2 regions of the Beijerinckia indica subsp. indica ATCC 9039 genome follow, and region 2 is predicted to be linked to the other one. Evidence: riboswitches for the same ligand, from Rfam matches in the RefSeq annotation. Region 2 holds a riboswitch; the other holds the start of a gene.

Region 1 (4,498 bases), 1.8 Mb from region 2:
TCATATGCACGGTCGGCACATTGGGATTGACCGGATGGGCGATGAGCGAAAGACCTGACGCCCAAAACCGGGGATCGGCCTCCGCACCCGGAATCTGGCTCGCGAATTCCGGCGCAAAACGCCCGAAGACGGTCGAGGCGTGGATGCCCGCCTTTTCAAAGACGCGACCCTTGAGCAACCCCATGAAACCGCCGCCGCCATCCTCGCCATCGGGATTTTTGCGCGTCCAGGGTTGTTTGGTGAAACGCCCAGCGGCCGGCGTCTGATCATCAAGGAAGGGGCCTGGGGCTTCCGCTTCGATTTTTTCGAAGGCGGCAATGATCGCATCCTGCAAGGATTCGAACCAGGGCTTTGCCTTGGCCTTGCAGGCCTCAAGGATGGATGGCGTCATCTTGCGAATTCTCTCCAGAAAGGGCGCGAGGTGGCGCTGGCCGGCAAACAAAAAGGGACGAGGCCGACCGTTTCGCCTTCGGAACTATCATGTCGGTTGCGGACTGAAAACCCGGGGAAGGGGGCTTTCACCGGGACCGATTGGCGCGGTGGGCGGGACGGATTGGGGGTGGGATAAAGCACCCCTCCTTCGGGGAGTGTCTCAGTTTGAATTTTGGCTAGGGGTGGAAAGATGACTTCCCCTTTATGCCGGAATTATCAGAAAGCGGAGTCTCGTAGGGTTTCGAAAACCTGAGCCTCATCTGGTGCACATCGGCCATGGAAGATTGCGGGCCATGGAAGATTGCGCCGCTTACGCGGGCAGGAGAGCGACTGCACGATAGCTGTCGATCAAGCTGTCGTAGAGCGCGATATCCGAGCGGCTCCGCGCAATGAGTTGCGCGCCAGCGACGGCGGCGAAGATGGCGCGTGCTCTCTGTTCACTTTCCCCGTCACTGACTAGGGCCGCAGCGGATAGGAGCCTGCTCAGCCACGCCACGTTGACATCAGCAAAGGCCTGGACCTCCTGCTTCACCGCTTCGGGCAGGTCATCATATTCGGCAGCCATGAAGCTGCACAGGCACATGCGATTCCCCGTCGCGAGTGCCTTGCGAAACACCTCTGGATATCGGCGCAGGCAGCGGACCGGATCCGAGGTTTCGGCTAACATGGACTCAAGAGCAGACGCTGTGTCCTCCCAATAGCGCCTCGCCACCGCTGCGCCGAGATCGGCCTTGCTTGGGAAGTGGTAGTAGATGCTCGCAGCCTTGATGCCTACCTCGTCCGCGAGATCGCGGAAATTCAAGCCGGCGTAGCCATGCGCCTGTGCCGTCCGTTTGGCCGCCGCCAGTATAGCTTCCCGAGAGCTTGAACTCATTGCACGCCTCACTGCCTCGCCATCGATTGCCTACCAAGTGACAGATAGACGTTGACCGCCTCAATTTAAAGCCCTATGTGTGATATCTACCAATTGGCAGGTAGAGGTGCGCTATGAGTTCCGACATCACCCCATTCGATGTAATCAAGCTGCCTAGGATGAAGATTTACGATTTTCCCACGGGCCCTTATCCGGCGCGTGTGCGTATCGCTTTGGCCGAGAAAAACCTGCAATCGCGCGTCCGGTTTGAGATGGTCGATCTTTACAAAGGTGAGCACAAGAAGCCCGCGTTCATCGCCACCAAGAATTACTCCGGCACGCTGCCGGTGCTCGAACTCGATGATGGGACCCTGATTGCCGAGTGCACGGCCATTACCGAATATCTCGACGCCCTCGATGGCGCTCCGACTCTCACTGGCAGGACACCGCGCGAAAAAGGCCTGATCCATATGATGAGCAAGCGCGCCGAGTTGGAGTTGCTCGACGCCATCAGTGTTTATTTCCACCACGCCACACCAGGGCTTGGACCTGACGTCGAGATTTATCAGAACGCCGAGTGGGGGCTTCGTCAGCGCGACAAAGCCGTGAGGGGGATGCACTATTTCGATGGCGTTCTGAGAACACAGCCATTCGTGGCCGGTGAGATCTTCTCGATGGCCGACATCACGGTCATCGGCGGTTTGATCTTTGCGGAGATTGTGAAGCTGCCGGTGCCTGCGGAGTGCGAGGCGCTTCAAGCTTGGTACGCAAGGATGCAGGAGCGCCCCAGCGTCAAGAACCGGGTGACGATGTCAGAACCGGCCACGTAGCGTGAACAATCGATCGGCTTGATCGGGCGCGACGGCGACAGGCCGCCGCCGCGCTGAATATCCGCTTCCAGGATGATCCGATGCGGGCACCAGCATCCGATCAGGCTCGAAACGCGAAATTCAAACTGAGACGCTACCCTCCTTCGGTACGGCTTGCTCTTTATCCGTGATGTGTCTACCTTACCCCATTGCCAAGGGGTGCTGTCTTCTTGAAGGGGACGGCTGAGATCACACCCGTTGAACCTGAATCTGGGTAATGCCAGCGCAGGGAAAGGCTTTGGGCTTCCATCGGCCATTCCGATCCGCCCGCCCGCCTCTGCCGACATCATCGATAAGCCTCGCTCTCGAGCCGAACGCGGAGCGAGCCGAAGAGTGAGTGGAGGAAACCGGCTCATGAACATTCAGCACAAACGCTCAAGTCTCGTTCCCGAGACTGTGACCTGCGGCCCTCTGCCGGGATCGCGCAAGGTCTATCACCATCCTCAGAGCCATCCCGAACTCAGCGTGCCGTTCCGCGAGATCGCGCTCGATCCGGCGTCTGGCGAGCCGCCGGTGCGCGTCTATGATGCCTCTGGTCCCTATTCGGAAGAGAATTTCAAGCCCGATCTCGCCAAGGGCCTGCCGCGCACCCGCGCCGTCTGGCTCGAAAAACGCGCGGGCCATGAGTCCTATGCCGGACGTGCCGTCAAGCCGGAAGACAATGGCTCCGTTTCGGCCGACCGCTTGGTGCCGCCCTGCCCGGCCAATGCCGCGCCCTTGCGCGGGCGCACCGGTGCCTTGGTGACGCAATATGAATTCGCCAAGGCTGGCATCATTACGGAAGAAATGATCTACGCCGCCGCGCGCGAAAATCTCGGCCGCGAACAGGCCGTGGAGGGAGCCGCCGCCCGGCTCAAGGATGGCGAAAGCTTTGGCGCCTCGATCCCCGAATTCGTGACACCGGAATTCGTGCGCGACGAGATCGCGCGGGGCCGTGCGATCATTCCCGCCAATATCAATCATCCCGAACTCGAGCCGATGGTCATCGGCCGCAATTTTCTCGTGAAGGTCAATGCCAATATCGGCAATTCGGCTGTGACCTCTTCCGTTGCGGAAGAAGTCGAAAAGCTCGTCTGGGCGATCCGCTGGGGCGCCGACACGGTCATGGACCTTTCGACCGGCCGCAACATTCACAATATCCGCGACTGGATCATGCGCAATGCGCCGGTGCCGATCGGCACCGTGCCGATCTATCAGGCGCTCGAAAAGGTCGACGGCGATCCGATCAAACTGACCTGGGAAATTTTCCGCGACACTTTGATCGAACAAGCCGAGCAGGGCGTCGATTATTTCACGATCCATGCAGGTGTCCGGCTGGCCCATGTGCCGCTGACCGCCAAGCGCACCACGGGCATCGTCTCGCGCGGTGGCTCGATCATGGCGCGCTGGTGCCTCGCGCATCACAAGGAAAGCTTCCTCTACGAGCATTTCGACGAGATTTGCGACATCATGCGCGCCTATGATGTCTCGTTCTCGCTGGGCGATGGCCTGCGGCCCGGCTCGATTGCCGATGCCAATGATGCGGCGCAATTCGCCGAACTCGAAACGCTGGGCGAATTGACCAAGATCGCCTGGGCCAAAGGCTGTCAGGTCATGATCGAAGGCCCCGGCCATGTGCCGATCCATAAGATCAAGATCAATATGGAAAAGCAGCTCAAGGAATGCGATGAGGCGCCCTTCTATACGCTTGGGCCGCTAACGACCGATATTGCGCCTGGCTATGATCACATCACCTCCGGCATTGGTGCGGCGATGATCGGCTGGTTCGGCTGCGCCATGCTCTGCTATGTGACGCCGAAGGAGCATTTGGGTCTGCCCGACCGCGACGATGTGAAAGTGGGCGTGATCACCTATCGCATCGCGGCCCATGCGGGCGATCTCGCCAAGGGCCATCCGGCGGCTCAGATCCGCGATGATGCCGTCTCGCGGGCGCGGTTCGATTTCCGCTGGCAGGATCAGTTCAATCTCGGCCTCGATCCGGAAACGGCGGCGCATTTCCACGATGAGACCCTGCCGAAGGACGCCCATAAGGTCGCCCATTTCTGCTCCATGTGCGGACCGCAATTCTGCTCGATGAAGATCACCCAGGATCTGCGTGTGGAAGCCGCCGCCATGGCGGAAGAGGAAGCCAAGCGCGAACAGGGCATGGCCGAAAAGAGTGCCGAATTTTTGGAGAAGGGCGGCAAGCTTTACGTATAACCATCCGCGCTTTAATGTGGAATGGTCCGGGGCATATTCAGCGCCCGGATGTCGCGGCCGCGATATCATCAAGCTTTGAATAGGGGAGCCGGTGTACGTTTGTGCATCGGCTTTTTTCGTAGCGACGTGCGGTGTTGGCGTTGAT
Region 2 (4,498 bases):
CTGTGGCACCCTTGTCCGTCAGAGAGATGGATTTGCCCCTATCGACAGAAACCAGTTTCAGTGCGTGGGCGAAGGCGACCGCTCGATTGAGCCAAGGTTCGACTCGCACTGAGATATCTGAAGGCCGCAGATCACCGCGCAGAAGCGCACGGACGTCGTCACGCCCCTCGGCGATCCGCACAGCGTGAGCCAAGAATTGAAGCTTCTGGAAGCTACCCTTTTTGCCGCGGCTGCTTCGCAAGCTCAACAGGAGAATAGCGATCCCCCAAGACATTCTCAGATCACCCGCAACTGGTTCAGGCCGCGCAGTGAAAGAAAATGGCCCACTCAGGATTGTCTTTAGGGAACTTTCAGGCGGCATCGGAGGGAAAATCCAAAGGGCATCGCATGATCCAATCGGATACCGTGCCGAACGCAATCTGATTGGCGTTGTCGTCTGAGATATTAGGTGCTGCCGCCTTGATCGCAGTGATCAGGCTGTCGATTTCAGTGTTCAAGATTGCGCTTGGTCCAGGACCGCCTTGAGGCCCGGCAAAACTTAAACGACGAGATCGACTGGCTACTGCAGCCATAACCTTCTCATACATATCGGGTGAGCCTGAGCGTAGTGCATCAAGGATCGCATTGCCTTCTAGAAAGGATCTCACGGCCTCCGCTACGGCTCCCTTAACCCTATCGGAGCCGGTACGCTTCATAAGCTTGTGGGTGGCGTTGGCGAGGAGGTCAGGTGATGCGGCCTGCCACTGGTTCATCTCCTCATCGGTCGGGCGGGGAACGTTCAGCATTACCATCGCCAATGCAGACATGCCGGCCGCCACGGCGCTACTGGGGAAAGAATTCTGGTCGTGGATGGCAATTTCAAAGTTGGCGTCGAGATGTGCCAGCTTCTGCTTGCGGAACTCCTGGGTCTTCTTCGAGCAATGGAGGTTGACGTCCTTACTGTCATGCAGCGGTGTCAAGAGGATCCAATGTTTAATGGGATAGCCAAGGAATAGCTGCGAAACCTCGGCCGCCTTCGAGACGATTTTAGCGAGATCAGTAGTGATTTTCCTTTTCTGGCGATCAGCTCGCGTGGCGATGTCAATAGGCTCCTGCACAGCATAACATTGGTAGGCGACAGCCTGGTCTGTGCAGTAATAATCGATGCCAAAGTCACCTTTGTGGGCTGCAGGGATTTTGTGCACTTTCAGGGCTCCGTGTCGGCACTGTAATAAGCTGAGCGCGAATACCTCCCAATCATCGGGATTCCATATCTGAACTGCGTTAATCACGCCGCCTCCTCAACCGAAGCGCTTTAAAAAGCCTTGTTTAACTTTGAATAATCGCTGACTCGACTCAACCTAGCTACGTGTTTACGCAATGAGCACGCGACAAACGCTGCCTATCGGCGACCAGGCTAGCCTCTGGTGAACTGCTGCTGCTCCCAACGACTTATACACCGATTGCCTATCGGTACATCTACTTCTACGAGCTTGCAGACTCAAAAACGAGTCGAGTTCGAGACGCCGAGGTCGCCTTCGGGTCAAATTAGCCAGTCGGGCAGAATATCCGCTTAAAAGCAATGAAATCGGTTCGGAAGAGTCGGGTTTTGGCTGACTTGAGAAGTTGATAAAATTATCGATTCTGGCACCAGGAATCATAAATTCCTGACGTCCCTTTCAATCAGAAGCTACGAAGGGCGCATACTCGTGCTTATGCGCCCTTCATAGGCGCACTCACGCTTTGGCGAGTGTATCGACATACGAAGAGCGGGCGGCAAAGGCCTTGTGCCATTTCGCCAGATTGGGGTAGCTCTCCCGCCAGGCGAGATCGGTAAAACGCAGATCGAGATAGCCGAGCGCGCAGGCGGCGGTGATCGTGCCGATTGTCAGCCGGCCTTCGAGATCTGCGGCGCCTTTTTCCATGGCGTCGAGCGCGCCTAGAATTTTGCCCTTCTGCTTTTCGATGTAAGGCTCGAATTGATACTCCACCGGCCGGATTGACTCATGTCGGATCAGTAGAGCGGCATCGAGGAGGCCGTCGGCCAGGGCTTGCCAGCGCAGGGCGTTCCAACGAGCACTGCCAGCGGCTGGAAAGAGCTTTGGGCCATCGTGGAGGCTATCGAGATATTCGCAGATCACGGGGCTGTCGTAGAGGGGGCCGAATTCGGTTTCCAGCACAGGGATCTTGGACAGGGGATTGTGGGCCGACAAACCGCTGGCGGGGTTGGTCGTGTCAATCGGGACCAGTTCGATCCGATCGTGCAATCCCGTTTCAAAGGCCGTGATTCTCACTTTACGGGCATAGGGCGACGTTGAACTGTAGAGCAGTTTCATGATGTTCGACTTCGTGATTTTCGACGTGATTTTCGACTCAAGGGCAGAGGCCTCTTGAACGATCTAGCAGATCGCTTTTCCGCGATCATGGTCGCCATGGTGTGACTTTCGTGAGTTTGCCTTCATCGGTCCTCGCTGGAAACTCATGCGACATGAGGTCTGCCGCTAAGAGCGGGATGAGTTTAGGCCGAATCGCTTCGCGATAAGAAGTCATTGACCCCGCTCTCACTTTTTAAGGGGGAGCAGATGCGAAACATCGCATCTGCTCTAGGACAGGCCATCTAGGGCTTGCGTCTGGAAGCGCCTGTGCTTAAATCCACGGGACGAAGGGTTGATCGAGATCCGCGCATTCGGGGCAATTCCGAATAGAGGCAAGAGATTGGATCAGCTTTCGCGACAGACCAGGGGAGCCCCGGCAGGGGGCTGAGAGGCTGGCATGCCCATAAGGCGCCCGGCGACCCTTTGAACCTGATCCAGTTCACGCTGGCGGAGGGAGGGCGATCGAAATGTTCTATCATCTTCATTTCTATTTCTTTGCCGGCCGCTCGCCTTTTCTGCTTTGAGAGGACGAGACTATGCGGATTCGCATTATCGGCGCCGGAATCATGGGATTGACGACGGCTTTCGAATTTGCCTCCCACGGGGCGGATGTCGAAGTCGTCGAACAGCGTGATGGCCCCGGCAAGGGCTGTTCTTTCCTCGCTGGCGGCATGATCGCGCCCTGGTGCGAGGTCGAAAGCGCCGAACCCATTGTCGGCACTATGGGGCTCGAGGCACTGCGGTTCTGGACCGAAGATGTACCGGTGGCGACGCGTCAAGGAAGCCTAGTCCTTGCCCCGCCACGCGACCGGCCGGAACTTGCCCGTTTCTCTCGCCTTACCAGCCATTATGAACGGATGGACGGCGCGGCGCTCGCCGCGCTCGAGCCTGATCTCGAAGGGCGTTTTGGCGAGGCGCTTTTCTTTCCCGAAGAAGCCCATCTTGATCCACGCCAAGCCACGGCGGCCTTGGGTGAGCGATTGGCGGCAGCGCCCAATGTCATTTTGCGTTACGGCACCGAAGCCGAAGACCTGTCCGAAGCGGGTGCTGACTGGATCATCGATTGCCGTGGCCTTGCCGGGCGGGATGCCTTGCCCGATTTGCGCGGGGTCAAGGGCGAAATGCTGGTTCTGCGGACGGGGGATATCAGACTCGCAAGGCCCATCCGGCTTCTGCATCCGCGTTTTCCGGTCTATATCGTGCCGCGCGGCGACGGCCGTTTCATGATCGGCGCCACCTCGATCGAAAACGAGGAAGAGGGGCGGATCACGGCCCGTTCCATGGTTGAACTTCTGAGCGCGGCCATGACCGTGCATCCGGCCTTTGGAGAGGCGGAAATCATCGAAACCGGGGCCGGTTTGCGTCCGGCCTTTCCCAATAATCTGCCACGCCTGCGGGTTGAGGGTCATGTCGTTCGGGCCAATGGTCTTTATCGGCATGGTTTTCTTCTGGCGCCCCCCGTGGCGCGCAGGATCAGGCGCATGGTTCTTGAAGGCGCTTCTTTTCCGGAGGTCATGGATGCAGATCCGCGTGAACGGCAAAGAGCTTGAGGTGACAGCGGCAACGCTGGACACCTTGCTGAACGAGCTCGATTTTGTGGAAACCCTGGTCGCGACGGCGGTGAACCAGAATTTCGTGCGCCGGGATCAGCGCGCGACGACATCGTTGCAAGAAGGGGATAGCGTGGAAATCCTCATGCCGCGCCAAGGCGGCTAATCAAGACGGACGATTGGGAGGATCATATCATGAGCGATGGCAAGGAAACGGAGCCTTTTTCCGTCTATGGCGTTTCGCTCGCCTCGCGGCTGTTCGTTGGAACGGCGCAATATCCCTCGCCGGCCGTGCTCAGTCAGGCCTTGGAGGTCTCCGGCACGGAGGTCGTCACGGTTTCCTTGCGGCGGGAGTCGGGAGCGAGCCGCGCGGGCGAGCATTTCTGGACACTCATCCGCGAACAAGGGCTGCGCGTGCTGCCGAATACCGCTGGCTGCCGCACGGTGAAGGAAGCGGTTACGACCGCGCAAATGGCCCGCGAAGTGTTTGAGACATCCTGGATCAAGCTCGAAGTCATTGGTGAAGACGATACCTTGCAGCCGGATGTCTTTGGTCTCGTCGAGGCCGCGGGCATTCTCTCGCGGGATGGTTTT

Evidence for each region. A riboswitch is a leader RNA that binds a small molecule or an ion and turns the genes downstream of it on or off. The one in region 2 is predicted to bind thiamine pyrophosphate.
Region 1: another riboswitch for thiamine pyrophosphate. It lies ahead of thiC (phosphomethylpyrimidine synthase ThiC); the one in region 2 lies ahead of BIND_RS10950 (FAD-dependent oxidoreductase).

Annotation. Positions count from the first base shown of each region.
Region 1 covers NC_010581.1:62,988-67,485, forward strand. Annotated here, with positions in the region: gene hemF (oxygen-dependent coproporphyrinogen oxidase) at 1-391, opposite strand, end outside; gene BIND_RS00305 (TetR/AcrR family transcriptional regulator) at 743-1,306, opposite strand; gene BIND_RS00310 (glutathione S-transferase) at 1,465-2,115, shown strand; TPP riboswitch at 2,300-2,404, shown strand; gene thiC (phosphomethylpyrimidine synthase ThiC) at 2,509-4,353, shown strand; gene BIND_RS00320 (hypothetical protein) at 4,445-4,498, shown strand, end outside.
Region 2 covers NC_010581.1:2,471,629-2,476,126, reverse strand. Annotated here, with positions in the region: gene BIND_RS10965 (hypothetical protein) at 1-193, opposite strand, end outside; gene BIND_RS10960 (hypothetical protein) at 351-1,271, opposite strand; gene BIND_RS10955 (glutathione S-transferase family protein) at 1,716-2,315, opposite strand; TPP riboswitch at 2,709-2,827, shown strand; gene BIND_RS10950 (FAD-dependent oxidoreductase) at 2,891-3,904, shown strand; gene thiS (sulfur carrier protein ThiS) at 3,873-4,070, shown strand; gene BIND_RS10940 (thiazole synthase) at 4,100-4,498, shown strand, end outside.